DNA from 2 places in the Streptomyces sp. NPDC027663 genome. Region 1 is predicted to be linked to the other one. Evidence: riboswitches for the same ligand, from Rfam matches in the RefSeq annotation. Region 1 holds a riboswitch; the other holds the start of a gene.
What was found. A riboswitch is a leader RNA that binds a small molecule or an ion and turns the genes downstream of it on or off. The one in region 1 is predicted to bind glycine.
Positions count from the first base shown of each region.

Region 2: it holds a riboswitch for glycine, as region 1 does, so the genes downstream of both, gcvT (glycine cleavage system aminomethyltransferase GcvT) here and gcvP (aminomethyl-transferring glycine dehydrogenase) in region 1, are expected to answer to the same signal.

Region 1 covers NZ_JBVHSK010000018.1:137,809-152,390, reverse strand. The annotation lists gene ACZ4SF_RS33385 (sugar phosphate nucleotidyltransferase) at 1-2,250, shown strand, start outside; gene ACZ4SF_RS33380 (DUF881 domain-containing protein) at 2,373-3,299, shown strand; gene ACZ4SF_RS33375 (small basic family protein) at 3,296-3,628, shown strand; gene ACZ4SF_RS33370 (DUF881 domain-containing protein) at 3,633-4,508, shown strand; gene ACZ4SF_RS33365 (FHA domain-containing protein) at 4,699-5,529, shown strand; gene ftsR (transcriptional regulator FtsR) at 5,573-6,310, shown strand; gene ACZ4SF_RS33355 (bifunctional nuclease family protein) at 6,396-6,869, shown strand; gene ACZ4SF_RS33350 (MerR family transcriptional regulator) at 7,131-7,814, shown strand; partial or broken gene ACZ4SF_RS33345 (DNA polymerase IV) at 7,883-9,208, shown strand; gene ACZ4SF_RS33340 (PRC-barrel domain-containing protein) at 9,656-10,027, opposite strand; glycine riboswitch at 10,147-10,241, shown strand; gene gcvP (aminomethyl-transferring glycine dehydrogenase) at 10,416-13,301, shown strand; gene ACZ4SF_RS33330 (TOBE domain-containing protein) at 13,379-13,798, opposite strand; gene ACZ4SF_RS33325 (TOBE domain-containing protein) at 13,963-14,358, opposite strand; gene ACZ4SF_RS33320 (APC family permease) at 14,423-14,582, opposite strand, start outside.
Region 2 covers NZ_JBVHSK010000007.1:320,823-335,404, forward strand. The annotation lists gene ACZ4SF_RS21455 (enhanced serine sensitivity protein SseB C-terminal domain-containing protein) at 1-658, opposite strand, end outside; gene ACZ4SF_RS21460 (enhanced serine sensitivity protein SseB) at 850-1,641, opposite strand; gene ACZ4SF_RS21465 (AAA family ATPase) at 1,708-2,376, opposite strand; glycine riboswitch at 2,556-2,653, shown strand; glycine riboswitch at 2,654-2,766, shown strand; gene gcvT (glycine cleavage system aminomethyltransferase GcvT) at 2,842-3,960, shown strand; gene gcvH (glycine cleavage system protein GcvH) at 4,077-4,454, shown strand; gene glyA (serine hydroxymethyltransferase) at 4,469-5,734, shown strand; gene ACZ4SF_RS21485 (L-serine ammonia-lyase) at 5,847-7,214, shown strand; gene ACZ4SF_RS21490 (asparaginase) at 7,257-8,216, shown strand; gene ACZ4SF_RS21495 (phosphatidylinositol-specific phospholipase C domain-containing protein) at 8,736-9,767, shown strand; gene ACZ4SF_RS21500 (glycoside hydrolase family 25 protein) at 9,804-10,361, shown strand; gene ACZ4SF_RS21505 (wHTH domain-containing protein) at 10,379-14,582, opposite strand, start outside.

The DNA.
Region 1 (14,582 bases):
CTCGGTACCGCCGGAAGCGTCAAGAACGCCGAGGAGGCGTTGAAGGACGATGCCTTCCTTGTGATCTCCGGCGATGCGCTGACCGACTTCGACCTCACCGATCTGATCAATTTCCACAAGGAGAAGGGCGCGCTGGTCACGGTCTGTCTGACCCGTGTGCCCAATCCCCTGGAGTTCGGCATCACCATCGTCGACGAAGAAGGAAAGGTCGAACGCTTCCTGGAGAAGCCGACCTGGGGGCAGGTCTTCTCGGACACGGTCAACACGGGCATCTATGTCATGGAGCCCGAGGTCTTCAACTACGTCGAGGCCGACGTTCCGGTCGACTGGTCCGGTGATGTCTTCCCGCAGCTGATGAAGGAAGGCAAGCCGATCTACGGCTATGTCGCCGAGGGCTACTGGGAGGACGTCGGCACGCACGAGAGCTATGTGAAGGCCCAGGCCGATGTTCTCGAAGGCAAGGTCAACGTCGACATCGACGGCTTCGAGATCTCGCCGGGGGTCTGGGTCGCCGAGGGCGCCGAAGTGCACCCCGACGCCGTGCTGCGCGGGCCGCTGTACATCGGCGACTACGCGAAGGTGGAGGCCGGCGCGGAGATCCGCGAGCACACGGTCGTCGGATCGAACGTCGTCGTGAAGGGCGGCGCCTTCCTGCACAGGGCCGTCGTGCACGACAACGTGTACATCGGGCAGCACAGCAATCTGCGCGGCTGCGTCGTCGGCAAGAACACCGACATCATGCGCGCCGCCCGGATCGAGGACGGCGCCGTCATCGGTGACGAGTGCCTGATCGGTGAAGAATCGATCGTTCAGGGCAACGTCCGTGTGTACCCGTTCAAGACCATCGAGGCCGGCGCTTTCGTCAACACCTCAGTGATCTGGGAGTCCAGGGGCCAGGCCAATCTGTTCGGCGCCCGTGGTGTCTCCGGCATCCTGAACGTGGAGATCACGCCTGAACTGGCGGTGCGGCTCGCCGGGGCCTACGCGACGACCCTGAAGAAGGGCTCCACCGTCACCACCGCCCGCGACCACTCCAGAGGTGCGCGCGCGCTCAAGCGTGCGGTGATCTCCGCGCTCCAGGCGAGCGCCATCGACGTACGCGACCTGGAGAACGTACCGCTGCCCGTGGCCCGGCAGCAGACCGCGCGCGGCAGCGCCGGCGGCATCATGATCCGTACCTCGCCCGGTGTCCCGGACTCGGTCGACATCATGTTCTTCGACGGGCAGGGCGCGGACCTGTCGCAGGGCAGCCAGCGGAAGCTGGACCGGGTGTTCGCGCGGCAGGAGTACCGGCGGGCGTTCCCCGGCGAGATCGGCGACCTGTACTTCCCGGCGAGCGTCTTCGACTCGTACACAGGATCGCTGCTGCGGAACGTCGACACGACGGGAATAGCGGAAGCCGGTCTCAAGGTGGTCGTGGACGCCTCGAACGGCAGTGCCGGTCTCGTGCTGCCCAGCCTGCTGGGCAAGCTCGGGGTGGACTCGCTGACCATCAACCCCGGTCTCGACGAGTCCAGGCCCACGGAGACGGCCGAGATGCGGCGGAACGGGCTGGTGCGGCTCGGGGAGATCGTGGCCTCCTCCGGTGCCGCGTTCGGCGTGCGGTTCGACCCCGTCGGCGAGCGGCTGTCGCTCGTGGACGAGAAGGGCCGGATCATCGAGGACGACCGGGCGCTGCTGGTGATGCTGGATCTGGTGGCCGCCGAGCGGCGCAGCGGGCGCGTGGCGCTGCCGGTGACCACGACCCGGATCGCCGAACAGGTGGCCGCGTACCACGGTACCCAGGTCGAGTGGACCACCACCTCGCCCGACGACCTCACGCGCGTGGGGCGCGAGGAGGGCACCATCTTCGGTGGTGACGGCAAGGGCGGCTTCATCGTCCCGGAGTTCAGCGGGGTCTACGACGGCACGGCGGCCTTCGTACGGCTCATCGGGCTGGTGGCCCGCACGCAGCTCACGCTGAGCCAGATCGACGCCCGCATCCCGCGCGCCCATGTCCTCAAGCGGGACCTGGCGACTCCCTGGGCCGTCAAGGGCCTGGTGATGCGGCGGGTGGTCGAGGCCGCGGGAGATCGATTTGTCGACACGACCGACGGGGTGCGGGTCGTGGAGACCGATGGGCGCTGGGTGATGGTGCTGCCCGACCCCGCCGAGGCGGTCACGCATCTGTGGGCAGAGGGGCCTGACGACGCATCCGCGCAGGCCCTGCTGGACGAGTGGTCGGCGGTCGTGGACAGCGCCGGCCGGTAACATCCGGCGGCTCGGAACGGCAAAAGCCGCTGCACGCGTGCGTGCCGGACAAGTGTCCCCCAAGGGGGCCTGTCCGGCACGCCGGTGGGGCCGTTCGGAGGTAGTGCTCGCGACATGCGACGATGTGCGGCATGCCGCAGCAACCCCCCGTTCGGAGCAGCCCCGCGCGGCCGCAGCGCCCGGACGCCTCCATGTCGTTGATCACCAACGTCATGGACCACAGCCTCGACGACGGGTACGCCGAGGCCGCCGCCCGGAAGAAGGCCCGGGGTGAGGGCGGTCTGCCGAAGACGCTCCGGGCGAAGCTGGGCCTGGCCGCAGGTCTCGTGCTCGCGGCGCTGGTGGTGACCGTCGGAGCGGCGCAGGCACGGGTGGCGGCGCCCGTCGTGGCCAAGGAGCGCCAGGAGCTGATCGACCGCATCGACGGCGAGACCGAGGACGCGGACAAGCTCGAGGGTACGGTCGACGAACTGCGCGACGACGTCGGCGCGCGCCAGCGGGCGGCCCTGAAGGCCAGCGGTGGCGGTGCCGAGGCGGACCTCGTGGGCCTGCTGTCGGGGGCCACCGCGGTGCACGGTCCCGGGGTGAAGCTCGTCGTGAACGACGCCAAGGAGGCCGGCGGCGGGGGTGGCGGCGGCCATCCGCGGGAGACCTCGGGGTTCTCCGACACCGGCCGGGTGCGTGACCGGGACATGCAGCGCGTGGTCAACGGGCTGTGGGCCTCGGGGGCCGAGGCGGTCTCCATCAACGGGCAGCGGCTGACCGCCCTGTCCGCGATCAGGGCCGCGGGTGACGCCATACTGGTCGACAACAGGCCACTGGTGCCGCCGTACACCGTGCTGGCGGTGGGCGACGGGGAGAGGCTGAGCACCAGGTTCCAGAACAGTGCCGACGGCCTGTATCTGCATGCTCTGGAAGAGAACTACGGCATCCGCGCCACCATCTCCGTGGAGGGCGACGTCCGGCTGCCCGCCGCACCCAGTGTGATCGTACGTACAGCACAGCCGAGCACTGAGAAGACCGAGAAGACTGAGAAGGGCACATCGTGATCGCCGTACTGGGCCTCGTCGTGGGAGTCGTGGCCGGCCTGTTGGTCCGGCCCGAGGTTCCGGCGGTCGTCGAGCCTTATCTGCCGATCGCCGTCGTCGCGGCGCTGGACGCCGTCTTCGGCGGTCTGCGTGCCATGCTGGACGGCATCTTCGACGACAAGGTCTTCGTGGTGTCGTTCCTGTCCAACGTGGTCGTGGCCGCGCTGATCGTCTTCCTGGGCGACAAGTTGGGCGTGGGCGCACAGCTGTCCACGGGTGTCGTCGTCGTCCTGGGCATCCGCATCTTCTCCAACGCCGCGGCGATCCGACGGCACGTCTTCCGGGCGTGACACCATGAGCGAGCAGAACGACCGCAACGGCCGGACCGACCAGCCCGAGAACCGGACCGACCAGCCCGAGAACAGGCTGCGCAGGGAACTGCCGGCCGAGGTGTCCCCGCCCGCGCCGGAAGCCGGGCAGACGGCCGGGGAGCAGGTCCAGCCGCCGCTGACCGGCCGGCAGCGGCTGGTCCAGGGCCTGTGGCCGCCCCGCTTCACGCGGGCCCAACTCATCGTCGCGCTGCTGCTGTTCGGCCTGGGCTTCGGCCTGGCCGTACAGGTGGCGTCCAACAGCGACACGGACAGTGCGCTGCGCGGCGCACGTCAGGAAGATCTTGTGCGCATCCTCGATGAACTGGATTCGCGAACTCAGCGTCTTGAGGACGAGAAGCAGGGACTCGAAAAGCAGCGTCAGGAGTTGCAGAGCAGCTCCGACCAAGCCGCGGAGGCGCGCAAGCAGACTGCCGAGAAGGAGAAGCAACTCGGCATCCTGGCGGGCACCGTGGGAGCGCAGGGTCCCGGCATCACCATGACGATCGAGGACACGAAGGGGACGGTCCAGGCGGACATGCTGCTCGACGCGATCCAGGAGTTGCGCGCGGCCGGCGCCGAGGCGATCCAGGTCAATGGGGTCCGGGTGGTGGCAGGCACCTACTTCACCGGCTCCGGCAAGTCTGTGAGCGTCGACGGGAACAAGATCAACGCCCCCTTTCGTTTCAAGGTCATCGGCAAGCCGCAGGACCTCGAACCGGCGCTGAACATCCCAGGAGGCGTGGTGCAGACCTTGGAGAAGGAGCAGGCCACGGTGGCCGTGGAGCGGTCGGACAAGATCGTCGTGGACGCCTTGCGACAGGCGAAGCGGCCTGACTACGCTCGGTCGTCCTCCCGGTGAACCGGCGGTGCATGGGGCCCGTCCGGCAGGGGCATGAGGTTGCGGGGGGTCGGCGCACCGAAGGGGTGGTGCGTGGTGGAAACTGTCTGGTGCATACGGACGTTGTGAGAGTGTCCGGCTCGGCCGGTGTAGGCAATCAGGGTTCGTCCTGCCCCACGGGCGGGTCTGTTTCGGTCAAGGGGAATCGCCCGTGAAGTTGTTTGCGAAGTTGTTCGGCAAGAGCGCGCGAGAGGGTAGCGACAACGCGACCGCTCGCCATCGCGCACAGCCTGACGCGGAGGGCCAGCGCCCGCTGTTCCGGGACCAGGTCGCTGGTCCGGGCGGTGACATTTCCGGTGGTCAGGGCGCGGCGTCTGTTGACCCTGCCCAGTCCGGAGGCATAGGTTTCGGGCAACCGTCAACCTCAGGTACGGGTGGAGGGTTTGCCTCCGGTCCGTACGCGTTCAACGCCCCGGCGGGGCAGCCGCGGCAGGAGGATCCGTCCATGTCGGTCCTGGTGTGTACGAGGTGCGGTAACCGGAATGCGGAGAGCGCCCGGTTCTGCTCCAACTGCGGGGCGCCGCTGCGCCCCGGGGTGGCGCCCGAGCGGGCCTCCGAGACGACGTCCACGATCTCGATCTCCGGCCTCGAGGCCTACGACTCCGAGGTCACCGGGCAGACGCAGATGCCGATGCTGTCGCCGGAGGCGCAGGCCGCGGTGGACGCGCTGCCGATGGGCTCGGCGCTGCTGGTGGTGCGCCGCGGGCCGAACTCGGGCAGCCGCTTCCTGCTGGACAGCGACCTGACCACGGCCGGCCGTCACCCGCAGAGCGACATCTTCCTGGACGACGTGACGGTCTCCCGGCGGCACGTGGAGTTCCGGCGCTCCCCGGACGGCTCCTTCACGGTGGCCGACGTGGGCAGCCTGAACGGCACGTACGTCAACCGCGAGCGCATCGATCAGGTCGCCCTGGCGAACGGTGACGAGGTGCAGATCGGTAAGTACCGGCTGGTGTTCTACGCCAGCCGGCAGGGCATCTGACCCGCCCCCGGACTGCGTCCGGGGGCACCCCCAGGGAAGGTCCATGCTTCAAACACCGAGCGGCGGTGCCGGAAGCGGTACCGCCGCCAGGGACAGTGGGCTGATGAGCATCGGCACGGTGCTGAACGTGCTGCGCGACGAGTTCCCCGAAGTCACCATCTCCAAGATCCGCTTCCTGGAGTCGGAGGGGCTCATCGAGCCGCAGCGGACCCCGTCGGGGTACCGGAAGTTCAGTGCCCGGGACGTCGAGCGCCTCGGCCACGTCCTGCGGATGCAGCGGGACCACTACCTGCCGCTCAAGGTGATCCGCGAGCACCTGGACGCCATGGAGCGGGGTGAGGCCGTCGCGCTGCCCCTGGTCGGGCGCCAGCGCAGCCCGGACGACGTGCCGGCGCCCGTGGAGGGGCCCACGGTGGCCAGAATCGGCAGGGCCGAGCTGCTGGCCGCCGCGGACATCGGCGAGGGTGAGCTGAAAGAGTGGGAGTCCTACGGGCTCGTCGCTCCCCTGGAGGACGGGGCGTACGACGCCGAGGCGGTCACCGTGGCCGCGCTCGTCGCCGAGCTGGGCCGGTTCGGGATCGAGCCGCGCCACCTTCGGGTGATGAAGGCCGCCGCCGACCGTGAGGCAGGGCTGGTCGACCAGGTGGTGGCCCCGCTCAAGCGCCACCGCAACCCGCAGACCAGGGCCTTGGCCGAGGCCCGTACGAAGGAACTGGCGGCGCTCACGGTGAAGCTGCACGCCGCTCTGGTGAAGACCGCTCTGGGCGTGCGGCTGCCCTGACCCGGAAGGTCCCGGAGCGGCCGGATCGGGCACCTGTTCCCGGCCCGACTACCCAAACGTCCCGACCACGGCCTAGGGTTGCTGTGTGAACGAGCTCGATGTCGTAGGTGTCCGGGTCGAAATGCCCTCCAACCAACCGATCGTGCTCCTGCGCGAAGTGGGGGGCGACCGTTACCTCCCCATCTGGATCGGGCCGGGGGAGGCTACGGCGATCGCCTTCGCCCAGCAGGGCATGGCCCCCGCGCGACCGCTGACCCACGACCTGTTCAAGGACGTGCTGGAGGCCGTCGGCCAGGAGCTGACCGAAGTGCGCATCACCGATCTGCGGGAAGGCGTCTTCTACGCGGAGCTGGTGTTCGCCAGCGGGGTCGAGGTCAGTGCCCGGCCCTCCGATGCCATAGCGCTGGCTTTGCGCACCGGAACGCCGATCTACGGCAGTGACACGGTGCTGGACGACGCGGGCATCGCCATTCCGGACGAGCAGGAGGACGAGGTGGAGAAGTTCCGCGAGTTCCTCGACCAGATCTCGCCCGAGGACTTCGGAACCAGCAGCCAGTGAGACGCCGGGCCGGCGCCGCCGCACCCGGCGTTCCGCCGGGACGCGGGCGGCTTCGCGCGGTCCGTTCCCCGGCAATTGCCTCCGGCCAGTGAGAGCGTCCTACGGCCCCCCGCCAGCGCATTCGGCTAGCCTTTCCCCGCGGTGGGACACGGGAAACCACTCCTAGGGTGATTATCACTCGGCGTGCCGAGTGTGGCGATCGTTGACGCACCCCTGGTGACTGCCTACCGTCGAGAAGGCAGGTCAAGGACGGAGGTCGGCGTGAGAACCAGCGGCGACGGTACGGCTGGGGGTGCCCCCGGACGCAGTTTGGGGGAGAGCGGTCCGTACCCGCCCCCGAGTTCTCGGCTGCGCTCGAGCGGGGGAGTCTCCCATCCCGGCGGCGCGGTCGATCGCGCCCCGCAGTTGCCGACAGCGGTGCCGAACGGCGGAGGGGTGGCGTCCATGACGTCCGAGGAGATCGGCTACCGCGGGCCCACCGCCTGCGCGGCTGCCGGCATCACCTACCGGCAGCTCGACTACTGGGCCCGCACCGGCCTCGTGGAGCCCAGTGTGCGGCCCGCCTACGGGTCCGGCACACAGCGTCTGTACAGCTTCCGGGACGTCGTCGTCCTGAAGATCGTGAAGCGCTTCCTGGACACCGGGGTGTCGCTGCAGAACATCCGCACGGCCGTCCAGCACCTCAGGGAACGCGGTTTCCGCGACCTGGAGCGGATGACGCTGATGAGCGACGGTGCCACGGTGTACGAGTGCACCTCGCCGGACGAGGTCCACGCCCTGCTCCAGGGCGGACAGGGCATCTTCGGGATCGCTGTCGGCGTGGTGTGGCGGGACGTGGAAAGCGCCCTCTCCCAGCTGCACGGCGAGCGCATCGACACCGGCGAGACCCTCGTCGGGCACAACCCCGCTGACGAGCTGGCGCGGCGCCGCAACCGGGCGGTCTGACCTCCGGAACCGCTGCGGCGCCCCGCGGCGCCACTGCATTGTCAGTGCCGTGGTGCAGCATCGGAGATGTGAGAAACGCGCCCACGATCCTGCATCTCGACATGGATGCCTTCTTCGCCTCGGTGGAGCAGGCATCCAAGCCGAGCCTGCGCGGCAAGGCGGTCGTCGTGGGCGGGCTCGGACCACGCGGGGTGGTGGCCACCGCGTCGTACGAGGCACGGGTGTTCGGGGTCCACTCGGCGATGCCCATGGCGCAGGCCCGCCGGCTCGCACCCAACGCCGCCTATCTGGTGCCGCGCTTCACCCTGTACCGGGAGATCAGCGAGCAGGTGATGGCGCTGCTGCGGGAGCTGTCACCGCTGGTGGAGCCGCTGAGCCTGGACGAGGCGTTCGTGGACCTGGAGGCCGGGGGGACGGCCTGGGACGAGGAGTCGGCGCGGCAGGCCGGGGTGCGGCTGCGCGCCGACATCCGGGCGGTCACCGGGCTCACCGGGTCGGTGGGGCTCGCCGCCTCCAAGATGCTCGCGAAGATCGCGTCGGAGCAGGCCAAGCCGGATGGCCTGGTGGTGATAGAACCGGGGACCGAGCGGGCGCTGCTGGGGCCGATGTCGGTGCGGACCCTGCCGGGGGTGGGGCCGGCCACCGGGGACCACCTGCGCAGGGCAGGGATCACCACGGTCGAGGAGCTGGCCGAGGCGGGCGAGGACGAACTGGTCCGGCTGCTGGGCAAGGCACACGGGCACGCCCTGTACGCGATGGCTCTGGCGCGGGACGAGCGGCCCGTGGTGGCCGAGCGGGAGGCCAAGTCCGTGTCGGTGGAGGACACGTACGACGTGGACATCCACGACCGGCTGCGGGTCGGTCTGGAGGTACAGCGGCTGGCCGACCGGTGCGTGCGGCGGCTGCGTGGGGCCGGGCTGTCCGGGCGCACCATAGTGCTGAAGGTGCGGCGGTACGACTTCTCGACGCTGACCCGCTCCGAGACGCTCCGGGGGCCCACGGACGATCCGGCGGTCATCCGGGAGGCGGCCGCGCGGTTGCTGGAAGCCGTGGACACCACCGGTGGGGTGCGGCTGCTCGGGGTGGGGGTGTCCGGGCTCGCCGACTACACGCAGGAGGACCTGTTCGCGCAGGCGGCCGGGGAGCGGGCCGCGGATCCGGCCGACGAGGCCGCGCCCGAGGCTCCGGTGGAGCGGCCGGAGCCGGCCGAGCGGCAGTGGCGGGCCGGGCAGGACGTGCGGCACGCCGAGTGGGGCGCTGGGTGGGTGCAGGGGAGCGGGCTGGGGCGGGTCACCGTGCGGTTCGAGACGCCGCAGTCCGAGCCGGGGCGTGTGCGGACGTTCTTCGTCGGCGATCCTGCGCTGGAGTCGGCTGAGCCGTTGCCGTTGGTTGCGGCTGCCGACCTCGCCCACCCACCCACCCGTCTCGGCCCGTCGAACAGTGACCGCCACGGGGCTCCGCCCCGGACCCCGGATGCCTCGGGCGGCCCCCGGGCGGCGGACGTCGACCACCGTCCGCCCGAGGACCGGACCGGGGACCCGGACCAGGAGACGGCCGAGGAGCAGGCCGCCCGCGTAAGGCGGACGGGTGCCGGGGCTGAGGTACCGGAGGAGGACCGAGAGACTGCCGAGGCTGAGGTCACAGACGGGGCCACGGGTCTGTGGAGGCGCCGGTCGCCTGCATAGGCCAGGGAACCGCGGAGGCGCCGGTGGCAGACGCGGGAGACGGGAGGCGGTGGGAGGGGAGGTTGTCGGTGGTGGGAGGGGAGGTTGTCGGTGGTGGGAGGGGAGGTTGTCGGTGGTGGGAGGGGAGGTTGTCGGTGGTGGCCGGGGGGGGGAGGGTCAGGATTCTTCGGAGCCGGCCAGTTTGCCGAAGTCGTGGTCAGGGACCGTGGGGGGTGAGGCCACGTCGAGGCCATAGTGGTGGTAGAGCTGGAGTTCCTGTTCGGGAGAGAGGTGGCGGCCCACGCCGAAGTCGGGGGCGTCCTTGATCAAGGCGCGGTCGAAGGGGACGTGGAGGGTGCCTTCGACGAGTTCGCTGGGTTCCAGAGGGACGAAGGCGTCCCGCGAGAACAGGCCGGTGCGTATGGCCGCCCACTCGGGCACGCCGGTCGCGTCGTCGAGATACACCTCGTCGATGGTGCCGATCTTGGTGCCATTGCGGTCGAACGCCTTGCGGCCGATCAGGTTGCGCGGATCGATGTCGGTCTGCACGGTCCCTCTCCCTCCACGTGGTCGCAACTCATCCGTAAGCACTACAAAAGAGCACATTCAAGGAGGCGGCCACTCGAGGGCCCGGGCGTTGACCTCGCTGGTAGGCTGACAGCGGCTGCTGACCCCGTGCGGGAGAGTCCTCCGATCACCTCGGAGGCGCCGAAGGAGCAAATCCTCCCCGGAATCTCTCAGGCTCACGTACCGCACGGACGAGGTCACTCTGGAAAGCAGAGCGGATGTCGACGGCTTCCGCTCTCACCGACGGTGAAAGCCGGCGCCCGCGGGTGTCCGGTGAAGCTCTCAGGTTGAGATGACAGAGGGGGAGGCCGTCGGGGTATCCGTACCGGGGTGCCCCTCGAAGGTCGCGTCAGACCAGGAGGCCTCCGCAATGACCGCCCATCGCACCCCGCTCTCCGAGCTCGAAGCGGGCATTCCGTTCGAGCAGCGCCACATCGGGCCCGACCAGGAGGCGCGGGCGAAGATGCTCGCCCAGGTCGGTTACGGCTCGCTCGACGAGCTGACCGCCGCCGCCGTCCCGGATGTGATCAAGAACGCCGACGCCCTCGACCTGCCGGGCGCCCGCACCGAGGCCGAGGTGCTCGCCGAGCTGCGCTCGCTCGCCGACCGCAACCAGGTCCTCGGCTCCATGATCGGTCTCGGTTACCACGGCACGTTCACGCCCCCGGTCATCCTGCGCAACGTCATGGAGAACCCGGCCTGGTACACGGCCTACACGCCGTACCAGCCGGAGATCTCCCAGGGGCGGCTCGAAGCCCTGCTGAACTTCCAGACCGTGGTCGCCGACCTCGCCGGTCTGCCCACCTCCGGTGCCTCGCTCCTGGACGAGGGCACGGCCGCGGCCGAGGCGATGGCGCTGTCCCGGCGCATGGGCAAGAACAAGAAGGGCCTGTTCCTGGTCGACGCGGACGCGCTGCCGCAGACCATCGCCGTCATCGAGACGCGAGCCGAGCCGACCGGCGTGGAGGTCGTCGTCGCCGACCTCAGCGACGGCATCCCGGCCGAGGTCGCCGAGCGCGAGATCAACGGTGTGCTGATCCAATACCCGGGCGCCTCCGGTGCCGTCCGGGACATCAAGCCGGTCATCGACCAGGCGCACGAGCTGGGTGCCCTGGTGACGGTCGCCGCCGATCTGCTGGCGCTGACCCTGCTGACCTCCCCGGGGGAGCTGGGTGCCGACATCGCCGTCGGTACGACCCAGCGCTTCGGTGTACCGATGGGCTTCGGCGGTCCGCACGCCGGTTACATGGCCGTGCACGAGAAGTTCGCCCGCAGCCTGCCCGGGCGGCTCGTCGGCGTCTCCGTCGACGCCGACGGGAACAAGGCGTACCGGCTCGCGCTGCAGACCCGTGAGCAGCACATCCGCCGGGAGAAGGCGACCAGCAACATCTGCACCGCGCAGGTGCTGCTCGCCGTGATGGCCGGCATGTACGCCGTCTACCACGGTGCGGAGGGCTTGCGGACCATCGCCCGCCGCACCCACCGCTATGCCACGATCCTCGCCGAGGGCCTGCGGGCCGGTGGCGTCGAGATCGTCCACGGCGCGTTCTTCGACACGGTCACCGCGCGCGTGCCCGGCAAGGCTGCCGAGGTCGTCGCCGCAGCGCGGGAGAACGGGGTCAACCTGCGGCTCGTCGATGCCGACCACGTCTCGGCGGCCTGCGACGAGACCACCAACCGGGCCCAGCTCGAAGCCGTCTTCGCCGCCTTCGGTGTCGAGGGTGACATCGAGGCGCTGGACGCGTCCGCCGCGGACACGCTGCCCGAGGCGCTGCTCCGCTCCGACGAGTACATGACCCACCCGGTCTTCCAGCAGCACCGTTCCGAGACCGCGATGCTGCGCTACCTGCGCAAGCTGGCCGACCGCGACTACGCGCTCGACCGCGGCATGATCCCGCTGGGCTCCTGCACGATGAAGCTCAACGCGACCACGGAGATGGAGCCGGTCACCTGGCCCGAGTTCGGCCAGCTGCACCCGTTCGCGCCCGCCGAGCAGGCCGAGGGCTACCTCACGCTCATCCATGAGCTGGAGGAACGTCTCGCCGAGGCCACCGGCTACGACAAGGTCTCCCTGCAGCCGAACGCCGGTTCGCAGGGCGAGCTGGCCGGTCTGCTGGCCGTCCGCGGCTACCACCGGGCCAACGGTGACGAGCAGCGCACCGTCTGCCTGATCCCGTCCTCCGCGCACGGCACCAACGCGGCCAGCGCCGTGATGGCCGGCATGAAGGTCGTCGTCGTGAAGACCGCCGAGGACGGCGAGATCGACGTCGAGGACCTGCGCGCGAAGATCGAGCAGTACCGCGACGAGCTGGCCGTGCTGATGATCACCTACCCGTCGACGCACGGTGTGTTCGAGGAGCACGTCGCCGACATCTGCGCCCAGGTGCACGACGCCGGCGGCCAGGTGTACGTCGACGGCGCCAACCTGAACGCCCTGGTCGGCCTGGCCAAGCCGGGCCACTTCGGCGGTGACGTCTCCCACCTGAACCTGCACAAGACGTTCTGCATCCCGCACGGCGGTGGCGGTCCGGGCGTCGGGCCGGTGGCCGTACGGTCGCACCTGGCGCCGTACCTGCCGAACCACCCGCTGCAGCCGGAGGCCGGCCCGGAGACGGGCGTCGGCCCGATCTCGGCGGCCCCCTGGGGCTCCGCGGGCATCCTGCCGATCTCGTGGGCGTACGTCCGCCTCATGGGCGGCGAAGGCCTGAAGCGCGCCACGCAGGTGGCCGTGCTGTCGGCGAACTACGTCGCCAAGCGCCTGGAGCCGCACTACCCGGTGCTCTACACCGGCCCCGGCGGCCTGGTCGCGCACGAGTGCATCATCGACCTGCGCCCGCTGACCAAGGCGACCGGCGTGAGCGTGGACGATGTGGCCAAGCGCCTGATCGACTACGGCTTCCACGCGCCGACCATGTCCTTCCCGGTGGCCGGCACGCTGATGATCGAACCGACCGAGTCCGAGGACATCACCGAGCTGGACCGGTTCTGCGACGCGATGATCGCCATCCGCGCGGAGATCGAGAAGGTCGGCGCGGGTGAGTGGCCCGCGGAGGACAACCCGCTGCGCAACGCCCCGCACACCGCCGCCGCGCTCGGTGATGAGTGGAAGCACGCCTACAGCCGCGAGGAGGCCGTCTTCCCGGCCGGTGTCTCGGCCGCCGACAAGTACTGGCCGCCGGTGCGCCGCATCGACCAGGCCTTCGGCGACCGCAACCTGGTGTGTTCCTGCCCGCCGCTGGACGCGTACGAGGACTGAGCGAAGCAGGGCTGAGGGCCCCGTCCGTGCCACGGACGGGGCCCTCAGCCGTTCCCGAAGCGCTGCGTTCCTGCTTCCTACACCGTCGCCAGGGACACCTCGGTCGCCTTGATCAGGGCGATGACGTCGGAGCCCACGAACAGGCCGAGGTCACCGGCCGCGTCCTTGGTGATCACGGCGGTGAGTTCGCCGCCTTCCATGGTGACCTTCACCGAGGCCATGGCCTCGCCGGTGGTGAGGTGGGTGATGGTGCCGGGGAGCTGGTTGCGGATCGACAGGCCCTCGACACGGCTGGTCGCGAGGGAGACCTCGGTCGACTTCACCAGCGCGCGGACGGTGGTGCCGGGAGCGAGGGCGAGCTGCTCGACGGCCTCCCGGGTGACGGCGGCCGTGAGCTCCCGGCCGCCGTCCAGCCGGACCTTGACAGTGGCCATGACTTCGCCGGGATGCACTTCGGTGATGGTGCCGGGGAGCTGGTTGCGGATGCTCAGGGTCATGGGCCCTCACCGTAGTGCGAGGAAAGGGTGAGGCCGGTACGCGCGGGTCCGGGTCGCTCCGGCTTTCGCCCGGAGCGGTGCATCCGGGTCTCTCCGGCTTTCGCCCGGAGTGGTGCAAGTGTTCCGGCGGCGCAGTTCGGCCGGGGGGACGGCGTCCCGTCGGGTCAGGGGCGGTCGATGTGCACGTTGGTGGACTTCACGCGCGCGGTGGCCTCCATGCCGACCTCCAGGCCCAGCTCCTCGACGGCTTCCCGGGTCAGCAGCGAGACCAGCCGGTGCGGGCCGGCCTGGATCTCCACCTGGGCGGCGACGTCACCGAGCTTGATGGCGGTGACGATGCCGGGGAAGGCGTTGCGGACGGAGGTGTGCGAGGCGTCCTCCTCGCCGGCACCTCCCTTGGCCAGCTCGACCGAGAACGCGGCGAGATCCCTGCCGTCGATGAGGCGCCGCCCGGAGTCGTCGCGGTGAGTGGCCACCCGGCCGGCGTCGGCCCAACGGCGGGCGGTGTCGGGGCTGACGCCGAGCAGCCGCGCGGCCTGGCCGATCGTGTAGGACTGCATGCCGGTCACGATAGGGCCATGCTCCGGGAACCGCGGACGCGGGGGCCGCGCAGCGGGCGCGTCTTCACCCGGTGTGCACCCGCGGTCGGCGCGCCGGGTCGGGTTCGGCCTCGCGGAGCACCTCGCGGGTGACCGGGGCGACCTCGCCCTGGCCGAAGAGGAAGAAGCGCAGGAAGTTGGCGAACGGGCTGCCCTCGGTCCACTCGAAGTAGATGTGCGGGGTG
Region 2 (14,582 bases), on a different contig from region 1:
CGCGCATCCACATCACCACCGGGTCGTAGTCGTCCGTCATCGCGACCGTCGACACCGGCAGTCCCTCCGGGACCGCGCCGACGGACTGCTGCATCATCGCGCGCACCGAGTCGACCGCGGCGGGTGAGGTGTCGTACACGTCCAGACCGATGGCGAGGTACGGCGCCCCGAGCGCCGGCTGCACCCAGGCGCGGCGCAGGGAGCGCAGGGCAGGGGTGCGGTGGGCGTTCTGTGCGAGCAGGGCGTAGAACTGCGGGATCTCGATGCCGGGCTCCGACAGCCGGAGCGGGCCGGCGGGCTGGCGGTCCAGGCCGGTGGCGATGCGGCGCAGGTCCAGCCAGGGGATGCCGACGCCGCCGCCCGGGGCGTGCGGGTTGAGCCAGAGGCCGTAGTGGTCCGGGTAGAGGGTGCGGGCCACGTCCAGGCCGTCGGCCACTTCGTAGGAGCGGTTCCAGCCGCTGGCCGACAGTTCCTGGGCGGAGGTGACGCAGGGGGCGTAGTGGACGCCGTCCACCTCCATGTCCCCGTACTGGGCGTCCGGGGAGCCGGCCTGGCCGTGCCACAGGAGCATCCAGATCTGGCCGGAGGAAGGGGTGACGAGGGCACGGAGCAGGGCCTCGTAGGCGTCGTAGCGTCCGGGCGTGACCTGGCGCAGCATGTGCTCGACGCTGCCGCTGTGGCTCGCGCTCACCTGTCGTGCCCTTCCTTGTCAGTGCCCCGCGTTCAAGGACAGCTTAAGCGCCTGGCAGCTCGGGACTTCATCCCGTGCGCGGATGCGGGTGCTCGTGGCTTGTCGCGCCCCCGCGGCGCATCCGCATACCGGACACGGCCTCGCGCCCCTCGGCGCGTTCAGTGACCGTATTGACAGAAGGGGCGGACGTTGGCCTTCAGCCAGTGGCCCACCGGGTCGTCGGCCACATCGAGCAGGACCAGGTTGACCGGCCATTTGACCGGGACTTTACCGAGGGCCCGGCCCAGGGCCTCCAGGGGCAGGGCGCGCAGGTCGCCCTCCCACCGGGAGAGTTCGACGCCCACGAACATCACCGGGTCGGCCGTCTCGATGGCGGCGAGACAGCGACGGGCGGTCAGGACCACGCCCGTGCCGGCGAACTCGGCCGAGGCGGCGGCGAGGAAGTCGACCGGGTCGTCCTGCCAGTCGGGCTCGAAGAGCCGGACCCGGCCGCCGGTGCCGGGACCGTCGAGCGGGGTGCGCCCCGCGCGGCACAGCTCGGCCACCGCTTCGGGCGGCAGCGGTATGCCGACGACGCCGCCGGGGTTCACGGCGATGCCCGCCTGTGGCGGCAGGCCCTGCGCGAACTCCACGGCGGGGGCGATGGTGTACGACATGTGGGAGCCGGCCGCCTGACGCAGTTGCTCCTCGGAGCTGAACACCGGGACGTACACCTGGCCCTCGATGTCGAGGGTGGGCAGGTCGAGCGGGCCGCTGTCCGGGCCGCCGCCGCCCGGCAGCGGGATCCACAGGAAGCTGCGGCCGAGCACCTCGACGATCCGGCCGCCCGCCGAGGGGACGCCGAGGGAGGCCGACAGCACCTCCTCCAGCTCGTTGCCGGGCCAACCGCCGTGCGGGTGGGGGTGTGCCTGTGCCGGGAAGTCCGCGGGAAGGTCCGCCGGGAAGTCCATCTGCCTACCGCCTGCTGGTCATCACTGCTGTGAGCAAGAAGGCTAGCGGGTGACTGTGACAACGCCTCACCGAGTGAAGCCCACGCGGCTCAGGGCGCCTGCCGCGTCCCGGTCCAGCAGCACCGCCGAACCGCAGCCGGCGGGCAGCTCGCCCTTCTCCACCGCGCGCAGCAGCCGGTCGGTCGCACGGCGGTGCCGGCGGAAGGCGTAGCGGGACACACCCCGGCCGCGCTCGTGCTGGCCCTGCCGGGCCGTCTCGGCAGTCACGTCGAGCAGGAGGAGGTGCAGGGTGCTGCCGCGGCGGCGGGCCTCGCGGGCCAGCCAGGCGCGCACCCAGGACTGGGTGCCGCAGTCGTGGACCACGACGCCCTCGCCGGTGCGCAGGGCCCGGCGCAGTCCGGCGTAGTGGGCGAGGCGGACCAGCGGGCGGTACAGCGCGTAGGGGAGCCGGCGGGGGACACGGGCGTCCCAGCGGTCGCGGGTGTCCTGGGAGTCGATCCGGTGGCCGGTGACCGCGCGGTGCATGAGGGTGGACTTGCCGCTGCCGGGCAGACCGGTGATCACCACCAGGTCGCCGGCGCCGAAGAGCAGGGCGTGCGGGCTGCGGCCGGCGCGGGCGCGCAGGTCGCGGACGACCGGCGCGGGCCGGGCCGCGCAGCGCTCGCGTGCCGGGGCGGAGGGCTGCTTCGGCACCGCGATGCCGGCGTTCGTGGCGTAGGCCGAGGTCCTGTTCACCGTGATCGTCCTCCCCAATGGGCTCGGTCATCCCCATGCCCCTTGTATGTAAAGAGAAGGTAATGGGCAACGGTAGGGGGTTCGTGCGCGTAGTGCCACAGCTCGGTTACAGATGCGGGGCCCTGACGCGTGGGGGCGCGGCATGCAATGATGTGGCCGCCAACTGCATACCGGCCGTTTGAATCCGCGCGGGAGAGTTCCCAGCAGCCTTCGCTGGGGCGCCGAAGGAGCAAGTCCCTCCCTTGAATCTCTCAGGCCCCGTTACCGCGCGGGCGAGGCACATCTGAAAAGCGGGCCGCTGTGTCAGCGGCTCCACCCAAGGTGCAAGCCGTGATCGTCCCTGTGGCGGTCTCGGCGAACCTCTCAGGTTCCGATGACAGATGGGGAGGAAGTTCCTCGCCCTCCCCACGCCCGGCTGCGCTCGCGCGGGGGGACCCCATGTCTGCCCTGGGAGACGACCGACCGATGAGCAGTACCGAACTCCGCCACACCGCGCTCGATGCCGTGCATCGTTCGCTGGGCGCGACGATGACCGACTTCGCCGGCTGGGACATGCCCCTGCGCTACGGCTCCGAACGCGACGAGCACCTCGCCGTGCGGACGAAGGCCGGTCTCTTCGATCTGTCCCACATGGGCGAGATCACCGTCACCGGCGCCGGGGCCGCCGCCCTCCTGAACTTCGCCCTGGTCGGCAACATCGCCTCCGTCGGCGTCGGGCGTGCCCGCTACACCATGATCTGCCAGGCCGACGGCGGCATCCTGGACGACCTGATCGTCTACCGCCTCGCCGAGACCGAGTACATGGTCGTGGCCAACGCCTCCAACGCCCAGGTCGTGCTGGACGCGCTGACCGAGCGCGCCGCCGGCTTCGACGCCGAGGTCCGCGACGACCGGGACGCCTACGCGCTGCTCGCGGTGCAGGGCCCGGAGTCCCCCGGGATCCTGAAGTCCCTCACCGACGCCGACCTGGACGGTCTGAAGTACTACGCCGGCCTGCCCGGCACCGTCGCCGGCGTCCCGGCGCTGATCGCCCGCACCGGCTACACCGGCGAGGACGGCTTCGAGCTGTTCGTGAAGCCGGAGCACGCCGTGGAACTGTGGCAGGCGCTGACCAAGGCCGGCGAAGGCGTCGGCCTGGTCCCGTGCGGTCTGTCCTGCCGGGACACGCTGCGCCTGGAGGCGGGCATGCCGCTGTACGGGCACGAGCTGACCACCGGGCTGACCCCCTTCGACGCCGGCCTCGGCCGCGTGGTGAAGTTCGAGAAGGAGGGCGACTTCGTCGGGCGCGAGGCGCTCGCGCAGGCCGCCGAGCGGGCCGCTTCCGAGCCCCCGCGGGTCCTGGTCGGCCTGGTCGCCGAGGGCCGCCGGGTGCCGCGCGCCGGGTACACCGTCGTCGCCGGCGGCACGGTGATCGGCGAGGTCACCTCGGGCGCCCCCTCCCCCACCCTGGGCAAGCCGATCGCCATGGCGTACGTCGACGCGGCGCACGCGGCCCCGGGCTCCGAGGGCGTCGGCGTGGACATCCGGGGCAGCCACGAGCCGTACGAGGTCGTGGCTCTGCCGTTCTACAAGCGCCAGAAGTAGACACTGGGCGCGGAACGTCCCCGTGACGTGACCCTGCGCACACATCCGCTGCTCACAAGCAGTTCCAGCAGTCCCCCCTTCACCACCACTCCCGCGCGTACAGGAGAATTCAGGCCATGAGCAACCCCCAGCAGCTGCGCTACAGCAAGGAGCACGAGTGGCTGTCGGGCGCCGCGGACGGCGTCTCGACGGTCGGCATCACGGAGCACGCGGCCAACGCGCTCGGCGATGTCGTCTTCGTCCAGCTCCCCGAGGTCGGCTCCACGGTGTCCGCGGGCGAGACCTGCGGCGAGCTGGAGTCGACCAAGTCGGTCTCCGACCTGTACTCGCCGGTGTCCGGTGAGATCACCGAGGTCAACGAGGACGTCGTCAACGACCCGTCGCTGGTGAACTCCGCCCCCTTCGAGGGCGGCTGGCTGTTCAAGGTGCGCGTCACGGAGGAGCCTGCCGAGCTGCTCTCCGCCGACGAGTACACCGCCTTCACCGCCGGCTGAGGAGTCGTAGCCCCATGACTGTCCTGAACACGCCCCTGCATGAGCTGGACCCGGAGATCGCCGCCGCGGTCGACGCCGAGCTGAACCGCCAGCAGTCCACGCTGGAGATGATCGCGTCCGAGAACTTCGCGCCGCTCGCGGTGATGGAGGCCCAGGGCTCGGTCCTCACCAACAAGTACGCCGAGGGCTACCCGGGCCGCCGTTACTACGGCGGCTGCGAGCACGTCGACGTCGCCGAGCAGATCGCCATCGACCGGATCAAGGAGCTGTTCGGCGCCGAGTACGCCAACGTGCAGCCCCACTCCGGCGCCTCCGCGAACCAGGCGGCCCTGTTCGCGCTGGCCCAGCCCGGGGACACCATCCTCGGCCTGGACCTCGCCCACGGCGGTCACCTGACCCACGGCATGCGGCTGAACTTCTCCGGCAAGCAGTTCGACGTGGTGGCCTACCACGTGGACGAGGCGACCGGCCTGGTCGACATGGCCGAGGTCGAGCGGCTCGCCAAGGAGCACCGCCCGAAGGTGATCATCGCGGGCTGGTCGGCGTACCCGCGGCAGCTGGACTTCGCCGAGTTCCGCCGGATCGCCGACGAGGTCGAGGCGTACCTGTGGGTCGACATGGCGCACTTCGCCGGCCTGGTCGCCGCCGGGCTGCACCCGAACCCGGTGGAGCACGCGCACGTCGTCACCTCGACCACCCACAAGACGCTGGGCGGCCCGCGCGGCGGCATCATCCTGGCCAAGAAGGACTTCGCGAAGAAGCTGAACTCCTCCGTCTTCCCCGGCTTCCAGGGCGGTCCCCTGGAGCACGTGATCGCGGCGAAGGCGGTCTCCTTCAAGGTCGCCGCCTCGGAGGACTTCAAGGAGCGCCAGCAGCGTACGGTGGAGGGTGCCCGCATCCTCGCCGAGCGGCTGACCGCACCGGACGCCCGTGAGGCCGGGATCAACGTGCTGTCCGGCGGCACGGACGTGCACCTGATCCTGGTGGATCTGCGTGCGTCCGAGCTGGACGGGCAGCAGGCCGAGGACCGGCTCCACGAGGTCGGGATCACGGTCAACCGCAACGCGGTGCCGAACGACCCCCGCCCGCCGATGGTCACCTCGGGCCTGCGCATCGGTACGCCCGCCCTCGCCACCCGCGGCTTCACGGCCGAGGACTTCGCCGAGGTCGCGGACGTGATCGCGGCGGCGCTGAAGCCGTCCTACGACGCGGAGGGCCTGAAGGCGCGTGTGAAGGCGCTCGCCGACAAGCACCCGCTGTACCCGGGTCTGAACAAGTAAGTCACCTTTCGCGGGGCACCGCGCACACTGGAAGTAACAGCGTGCGCGGTGCCCGCGCCCCTGTACCAGCCCTTTGCACCACCTTTTGCACCACCGTATTGAGGAGTCACCCGTGGCCATCTCGGTCTTCGACCTGTTCTCGATCGGCATCGGCCCGTCCAGCTCCCACACGGTCGGCCCGATGCGCGCGGCGCGCATGTTCGCCCGCCGGCTGCGCAACGAGGACCTGCTCGGGTCCGTCGCGTCCCTGCGCTGCGAGCTGTACGGCTCGCTGGGCGCGACCGGCCATGGCCACGGCACCCCGAAGGCGGTGCTGCTCGGCCTGGAGGGCGCCTCGCCGCGCACGGTGGACGTGGAGACGGCCGACGAGCGGGTGGAGGGCATCAAGGCGTCAGGCCGTCTGAACGTGCTCGGCGAGCACGAGATAGCGTTCTCGTTCGACGACGACCTGGTCCTGCACCGCCGCAAGGCCCTGCCGTACCACGCCAACGGCATGACGGTATGGGCGTTCGACGCCTCGGGTGCCGAGCTGCTGTCGAAGACGTACTACTCGGTCGGCGGCGGCTTCGTCGTGGACGAGGACGCGGTGGGCGCGGACCGCATCAAGCTCGACGACACGGTCCTGAAGTACCCCTTCCGCACGGGCGACGAGCTGCTGCGCCTGACCAAGGAGACGGGCCTGTCCATCTCCTCGCTGATGCTGGAGAACGAGCGGGCCTGGCGCACCGAGGAGGAGATCCGCGCCGGTCTGCTGGAGATCTGGCGGGTGATGCGCGAGTGCGTGCAGCGCGGCATGTCCCGTGAGGGCATCCTGCCGGGCGGCCTCAGGGTCCGGCGCCGCGCGGCCGTCTCGGCCCGCCAGCTGCGCGCCGAGGGTGACGCGCTGGCGCACGCCATGGAGTGGATCACGCTCTACGCGATGGCCGTGAACGAGGAGAACGCGGCCGGCGGCCGCGTGGTGACGGCCCCCACCAACGGCGCGGCCGGCATCATCCCGGCGGTCCTGCACTACTACATCAACTTCGTGCCCGGCGCCGACGAGGACGGTGTCGTCCGCTTCCTGCTCGCCGCGGGCGCGATCGGCATGCTCTTCAAGGAGAACGCCTCCATCTCCGGCGCCGAGGTCGGCTGCCAGGGCGAGGTCGGCTCCGCCTGCTCCATGGCCGCGGGTGCCCTCGCCGAGGTGCTCGGCGGCTCCCCCGAACAGGTGGAGAACGCGGCCGAGATCGGCATGGAGCACAACCTGGGCCTGACCTGCGACCCCGTCGGGGGCCTGGTACAGATCCCGTGCATCGAGCGCAACGGCATGGCCGCGGTGAAGGCGGTCACGGCCGCGAAGATGGCGATGCGCGGCGACGGTTCGCACAAGGTGTCCCTGGACAAGGTCATCAAGACCATGAAGGACACCGGCGCGGACATGAGCGTGAAGTACAAGGAGACGGCGCGGGGCGGCCTCGCGGTCAACATCATCGAGTGCTGAACAGCGAGGGCCGACCGGCGATCACCGAGGAGGGGGCGGACTGTGCACGCGGTGGTGGCGGAGGTCTGGCGCGGCGACTTCCTGGAGTCGGTGCACCACGGCACGGTCCACGCGACCGGTCCGCGGGGGCGGACCGTGCTGAGCGTCGGTGAGGCGGACCGCCCGATGTACCCGCGGTCGGCCAACAAGCCGCTCCAGGCACTCGGCATGCTGCGCGCCGGCCTCGCCCTGGACGGCGAACTGCTGGCACTGGCCTGCGCCAGCCACTCCGGCGAAGCCTTCCACCTCGACGGCGTGCGCAGGATCCTCGACGGGGCCGGACTGGACTCGGGCGCGCTGCAGTGCACGGCGGGACTGCCCATCGGCGAGGCCGCGCTGCGCGCCCACCTCGCGGCCGGCGGCGTGCCCACCCGGCTGACGATGAACTGCTCGGGCAAGCACGCGGCGATGCTCGCCACCTGCGTCGCGGCCGGCTGGGACACGGCGACGTACCTGGACCCGCGGCACCCGCTGCAGCGTGCCCTGCTGGAGACCGTCGAGGACCTGGCCGGCGAGAAGGTCGCCGCGACCGGTGTCGACGGCTGCGGTGCGCCCCTGTTCGCCATCGGCTACCGGGGCTTGGCGCGGGCGTTCGCCGAGCTGGCGACGGGTGCGCCCGGCTCCCTGGAGCACCGGGTCGCCCGGGCGATGAACCGGCACGCCGAGTACGTCGGCGGCACCGGCCGGGACGTGACCCGGCTCATGCGGGCGCTGCCCGGATCGGTGGCCAAGGACGGCGCCGAGGGCGTGTACGCGCTGGCGCTCCCCGACGGCTCCTCCGTCGCCCTGAAGATCGCCGACGGTTCCCCACGGGCCCGCGCCGTCGTCATGGTCGCCGCGCTGCGAAGGCTCGGCGTGGTGACGGACACGAACGAGACCCTCGCCGAACTGGCCACCGCGCCGGTCCTCGGGCACGGCGAACCGGTCGGCGCGGTGCGGGCCGCGCGGATCCTGGACGAGTAGGGCGACGCAGCGCTCGCACGTCGCCCGGGGGCCTCCTTCCGGTCACTCCCCGGACGTGTCGGCCTGTGACGGTCACGGAAAGTCGGCTGTACAAGTCGGTACGAGGCGTGACTGTGCCCGGTGATCCGGTCGGCGAGCCGCCCGTGATGTGGCTGCGCGACAACTGCCCGTGCGCGGCGTGCCGCGGTCGCCGTGCGCCGCTGGGACGACGAGGCGAAGGACCCGGACGCCGTGTGCCGGTCACAAGATGACTGTGACTCCAGCCGGCCTTCCTCCGGCGACGCCCAAGCGGGATACGAGATGGCCGCATCCCAGTCAGCAGAAGGAAGAAGCCGGATCGCGCCACAACCGGACAGGCGCCTTGCAGCCGCCCTGAACGCACGCCACCTGTGCACAGCACGGCTTCCGCACCGGGATCGTCCGCAGGCCGATGTCGCCCCGGGGCCACCACACGGCAACCACTCCGCCCTACGCTGAGCGTCGAACTCAACTCGCCCATCGAGAAGGGGACTTGACCGGATGCGTGGAGTGAGACGGCTGGCGGCGCTGCTGAGCGCCGCCGCGCTTCTGCTGGTGGCACCGGGCAACGCCCGGGCGGCCGCGCCGAAGCTCTCCGGGACGACGGCCATCGGCACGCACAACGCGTACGAGAAGTCCAAGTACACCTACTTCGCGCAGGCGCTGGACTCCGGCGCCTCGCTGCTGGAGCTGGACGTGTACGCGGACAGCCTCAGCCGCCGCTGGCGGGTCAGCCACAGCAACCCGTGGGGCAACGACAACAACTGCGAGGCAGCGAAGACACCGAGCGAGCTGTACGGCAAGAGCCGCAACCAGGACCTCGGCAGCTGCCTGGACAACATGGCCGCGTGGAACCAGCTCCACCCCGACCACCCACCGGTCGTCGTCAAGGTGGAGTTCAAGGTCGGCTTCAACGACAACGGCGGCCTCGGCCCCGACGAGTTCGACACGCTCATCCGCCAGAAGCTGGGCAGCAGCGTCTACAAGCCGGCCGACCTGCTCGCCGGGACGTACCCCTCGCTGGACGCGGCCGCGAAGGCCGACGCCTGGCCGTCCCGCGACTCACTCAGGGGCAAGTTCCTCTTCGACCTGAGCCCGGGCACGGTGGAGAAGGCCAACCCGTTCGACCACTACTGGACGGACGAGGAGTACGGCGACCATCTGCGAGACCTGTACGCGGCCGGGCAGATCGGCCAGGCACAGGCCTTTCCCGCCGTACTGGGCGCCGAGAACGGCGATCCGCGCACCAGCCGCTACGACGCCTCGATCCGGCCCTGGTTCGTGTTCTTCGACGGGGACGCGGCGGCCTACGTCCACAACGGCTACGACACGTCGTTCTACTCCGCCAACCACTACATCCTGATCACGACGGGCGCCCACAACGTGTCTCCGGCGATCTCCTCCACCGGCCCGACGGACGCCGAGGTCGCCGCCCGCCTCGCGCTGCTGGCCGAGCACCACGCGAGTCTGATCACCTCCGACTGGTCGGCGAAGTCGGCATCGGTGCTGGGCTCGGTGACCACTCGACGCTGAGGTTCCGTCAGGCGGCGCACGGGGGACAACCATGACATGCTCCATGGCATCGACGTAAGCGCCTACCAGTCCTCGTCCTATGCCACGAACGGCCTCTCCTTCGTCTTCATCAAGGCGACGGAGGGCCGTTCGTACGTCAATCCCCGGCTGACCGCGCAGACGAAGAGGGGCCGCGACGCCGGACTGGTCGTCGGCTTCTACCACTTCCTGTGGCCCGGAAACCTCACCGCCCAGGCCGAGTACTTCGTCCAGCACGCGCCGGAACACCGCGGCGACATCCTCGCGGTCGACTGGGAGACCACCGGCGACGGCACCCGCGCGAGCAACGCCGAGAAGGACCGTTTCATCCGCAAGGTGAAGGAGTTACGGCCGCACAACAGGGTGGTCCTCTACACGAACCGTGACTTCTGGCTGAGGGTCGACACGACCTCCTACGCCGGGGACGCCCTCTGGATCGCCGACTACGTCACCGCCGGCAAGCCCCGCATCAAGGCGAAGTGGCTGTTCCACCAGTACACCAGCGAACCGCATGACAAGGACGTGGCGAACTTCGCGACCGCGCAGGCGCTGCGGACGTGGGCGGCCGGCACCTGACGGCGATCGTTCGCCCGTCAGTCGTACACGACGTCACCGGCCAGGACGAAGCCGAGCCGGACGAGGTGCCGGGCCGTCTCCGGGAGGAGCCGACCGCTCTGGGAAGCGAATTGGGACACCATCCGCACCGTGAGCGGGGTCCCTCGTGCCAGCCACGCGGCGGCCGAGCGGACCTTGTACACCAGGCGGAGTTCGTCCCATGTCATCCGGTCCAGCAGTGCCCTTGCCGCTTCCGGGCACGGTATGCCCAGCTCCTGACACCGGGCAGCCACCTCTCGGGGGCGGCGTCCCAACTCGATCACGGCCGCCAGCAGGCCTTCCAGCAGCATCGGCGTGCCTGGCTCCCGCCACGGCGCCGTGCCGTCCAGCCGCTGACTGAGCAGTTCGAGGTCACCCGGTTCCACCCGCTCGGGCAGGACCGTTCCGTCCGGCAGCGACAGACCGCACTTCTCCAGGCGGTCGGCGACCTCGGCAGGGCTGCGGCGTGTCCGGTCCGCGCTCCACAGGACCTGCCCCAAGGGGAGAGGGGCGTGCCAGTCGAGCCAGAATTCGTCGCCGTCGGAAGTCACGGTGAGGTATGCGAGATCGTCCGGGCCGACATCGCCCGGCAGAGCCGTGTCGTCGGGAAGGGGGACTCCCAGTTCCGTCAGTCGGTCGACCACGGTCTGAGGAGGGCACCCGAGTTCGGCCGCGGCGACCACCACGTGCGGCAACGGAACCGGAGCCGACGTGTCCAGCCAGGGCTGCGTGCCGTCCAGGTCATTGCTGAGCATGACCAGGTCCCCGGGGCTCACACGGTCGGGTACCCGTACGTCCTTCGGCAGCGGCATTCCCAGCTCGGCCAGCCGCGCTGCCACGGCGGCCGGCTCCCAGCCCAGTTCCGTGGCGAATGCCAGCACATAGCCCAGAGGCACCGGCTTGCCGGCGGCCAGCTCCCCCGTGACCTCGTCTCCCCGGAGGAGCTTGTCGTCGTACGGCAGAACGGCCTCCGGCACTGCCGTGGCCGGGGGGACCGACAGCCCGAGCTCCGCAAGGCGTGCCACGACTGCCGCGGGAGTACGGTGCAGCGCCTCGGCACACGAGAGGACGTGCGCCAAGGACACAGGAGCGGCATCGTCCAGCCACTCCTCGGGGTCCGAGAGATTCTGTCGGGCGGTCAGGAGCTGGCCGTCTCCGGGAGCCGCCGCCTCGGGCACCTGCACCCCGCTCGCCAACCGCAGCCCACACTCCGCCAGTCGCTGCGCCACCGCTCGGGGTGCACGACGCAGTACCGTGGCGGCCGCCAGCACATGGCCCAGGGGCACAGGGGCCGTATCGCTCCACCAGGGCGACACTCCGTCACACCGTCGGCTGAGCAGGACAAGGTCGCTGTGGCGCGCCATGTCGGGCACGCGCACCCCTTGCGCCAGCCGCAGGCCCAGCTCCGTCAGTCGTGATGCCACCTCGTGGGGGCTGCACCCCAGCATCTGCGCGGTTCTGAGCACGTGCCCGAGCGGTACCGGCGCGTCGGGATCGAGCCAGGAGCGGCGCACGGCGGCGGGCGGTGTGGAGGATCCCCAGGCGCTTCCGTCGATGGTGAGCAGCGCGTCGTCCGTCGGCCGGGCGACCGCAAGCGCGGCGTGATCGGCCACGGTCGCTCCGGGCAGGGCACCCGCGGCCACCCAGCTGAGAGCGCGCCAGTCGGCGATGGCAGCCGGAGGAGTATGGCCGTAGAAGCCGTGCAGCACCGCGTGCTCGTCCACGGCGATCTGCGCGTCCGCCGGGAAGCAGCCCGCTGCCGTGACATCCAGTTCCTGGTCCTTCACCGCCCACGGCCGGTACCCGGCTCGCACCGCGGCTTCGCAGATCGCGTCGGCCAGTTTGGGCTCGTGGCGGACCAGCTGGGAGAGCCAGTCGTGGGTCAGCACCGTCGCCTGCCCCCGCAGCAGGGCGGGGATCTCCTGGTGCAGCACTGCGGCAACGCGGTCCTTGTCATAGCCCAGCGTCCGTGTGCGGTCGACGGTCAGCTGGGGCATGTGCCGGCCCGTGAGGTTCACCACGGCACCGACGCGTTCCTCCCCCGCCCACAGTCCGTCGGCGAGCACCGCGCCGTTGGTGCTGGTCCACCACACGTCCGGGCGGGTGGTGGCGTCGACCCTGACACCTTTCACACGCTCGGCGGACTCGAAGTACGGGCGGTGCCCCAGCGGCGCCACCTCGGACAACACGTTCGGCTGCCACTCGAGCCTCGTCCCCGCCTCCTCGGCGACGACCGCGTACTCGGAGATCCACAGCAGCCGCCGCAGCAGGTCCGTGCAGGACGGATGGCGGCCGGAGGGGCGGAGGTAGAGCCGGACCGTGGTGCAGGCGTCGTAGCCACGGCCGAGGCTGCGGATACGGAAGAGGGAGCCCGGGCCCGCGATGTCCACCTGGAGACGCCGGCCGGGATGTCCGTCCCGGTCCAGTCGGCACGTGGTCACCGACACGTCGTCGGCGATCATGAAGTAGCTGAGCACCCCGATGCCGAACCGGCTGTTGGGATGGAGTTCGATGCCCTCCTCGCGCCAGGCGGCCAGTTCGTCGTGGTACTCGGGCAGGTCGGCGAAGCGTTTGCCGGCGTGCGAGAAGACCTCGCGCAGCTCGCGTTCGCCCATGCCGATGCCGTTGTCGGTGCATTCGATGTACGGTCGGCCGCAGTCGTCGGCACCTTGGGTGAACGTGATCCGCCCCTGCCAATCGGGCAGTTGGGCGCCCCGGCGGCGCAGGTAGGCGGTCCGGGCTCCGCGGTAGCGGCAGGCGTCCAGGGCGTTCTGGTACAGCTCCCGGATCGCCAGGGCGGGATCGCCGTAGAGCTGCTCGCCCATGAGGAGTTCCTGGATCCGGTCGTCGGCGAGCCGGAAGCGCAGGTCGGTGGATTCGTAGACGGGCCTGCCCCGGTGGTCCACCTCCGCCCGCACCAGGTCGGCGGTGGCGTGCACCGGCAGGTCGCCGAGCGGGGCCAGTTGGGGGTCGGTGCCGGCCTGCATGTCGACGGCGCCCAGCAGGGCATCGAGCTCCTCCGCCTGCTGTCGCAGCGCGAGCCCGGCGGCGGGGTGCCGGCAGGCGGCGTTCAGGACACGAGTGCGGCCGTACGAGTCCCAGCGGGCCGTGCGGATCGTGGTGTGCAGCTCCGCAAGGTCCACGGAGTAGCTGATGCCCAGGTGGTCGACGATGACGTCGGGCAGCAGGACCGGGTCGATCGCGAGACGGTGCGCGACGGTCAGCAGGACGACCAGGAGCTGGATACGCAGGTGTTGCTCGGCGCCCGAGCCGCCCGCGAGCTGGCGTTCGGGCCGCACCACGGTCGCGTCGAAGGAGGTGCGCAGGGAGCGCAGCAGCGTGGGCAGGGCGTCCAGCGCGAGCAACTCGGCGACCAGCGCCCGGTTGGATCCGGCCGGGAGGGTCTCCAGCAACGCATCGGTCTGACCGATCAGTTCGGCCAGGACTTGGTCGTGCAGGTCGCCGGGCCGCTGAGCCAGCCAGCGGCGGAACAGCCACCAGGCGATGCCGGACGCTCCGTCGGGCCGAGCGGAACGGGTGGCGAGTTCGGCGCGCCGTACGAGACGGGGACGGCCGGTGAAGAAGTGCTCGTAGGCCGCCCGCTCAGGGTCGGGGGACCCCAGGGCGGAGAGATTCTCCGGTTCGGCCACCAGCGCCCGGGCCGCCGACCGGTTCGCGCACGCCACGTAGAGGTACGGCACGGTCACCATCAGCGCTGCCTCGGCCGGGGACAGAGCGAGCTTCTCGGGGTTGAGCACCTTGGACAGCAGCCAGCCCACCCGGTCGGTCATGCGCTCGGCGAACTCGACGGGACGCCAGGGGTCCTCGGTCAGCCGCGCCTCGTCCCGGCCGGCCTGCGCGGCCACCTGGGCCACGAGGGCGAGGGCGGCCGTCCGCAGGGACTCGCAGTCGGGGCCGTCCCCGGCCCGTTGCCACGCGGGATGCTCGCGGGCCGCACTGACCCAGGGGTGTTCCCCCGCAGGACCGGGCAGGAGTTGTACGGCGCGCGGGAAGACGACGAAGTCGTCGGTGTCCGTCTCGGTCTGCACCCTGATCTGCTGGCGGGGAGTGTTGTGCTCGGCGGTCAGCGCGTCCGTCGCACTCTGGAGCTGTTCCTTGAGCTCGCGCACGGTGCTGGGGCCGGCCTCGTCCGCCACGACGGTGCTGAGGGCGCGGGAGAAGATGCTGAAGGTGGCGTTGCCG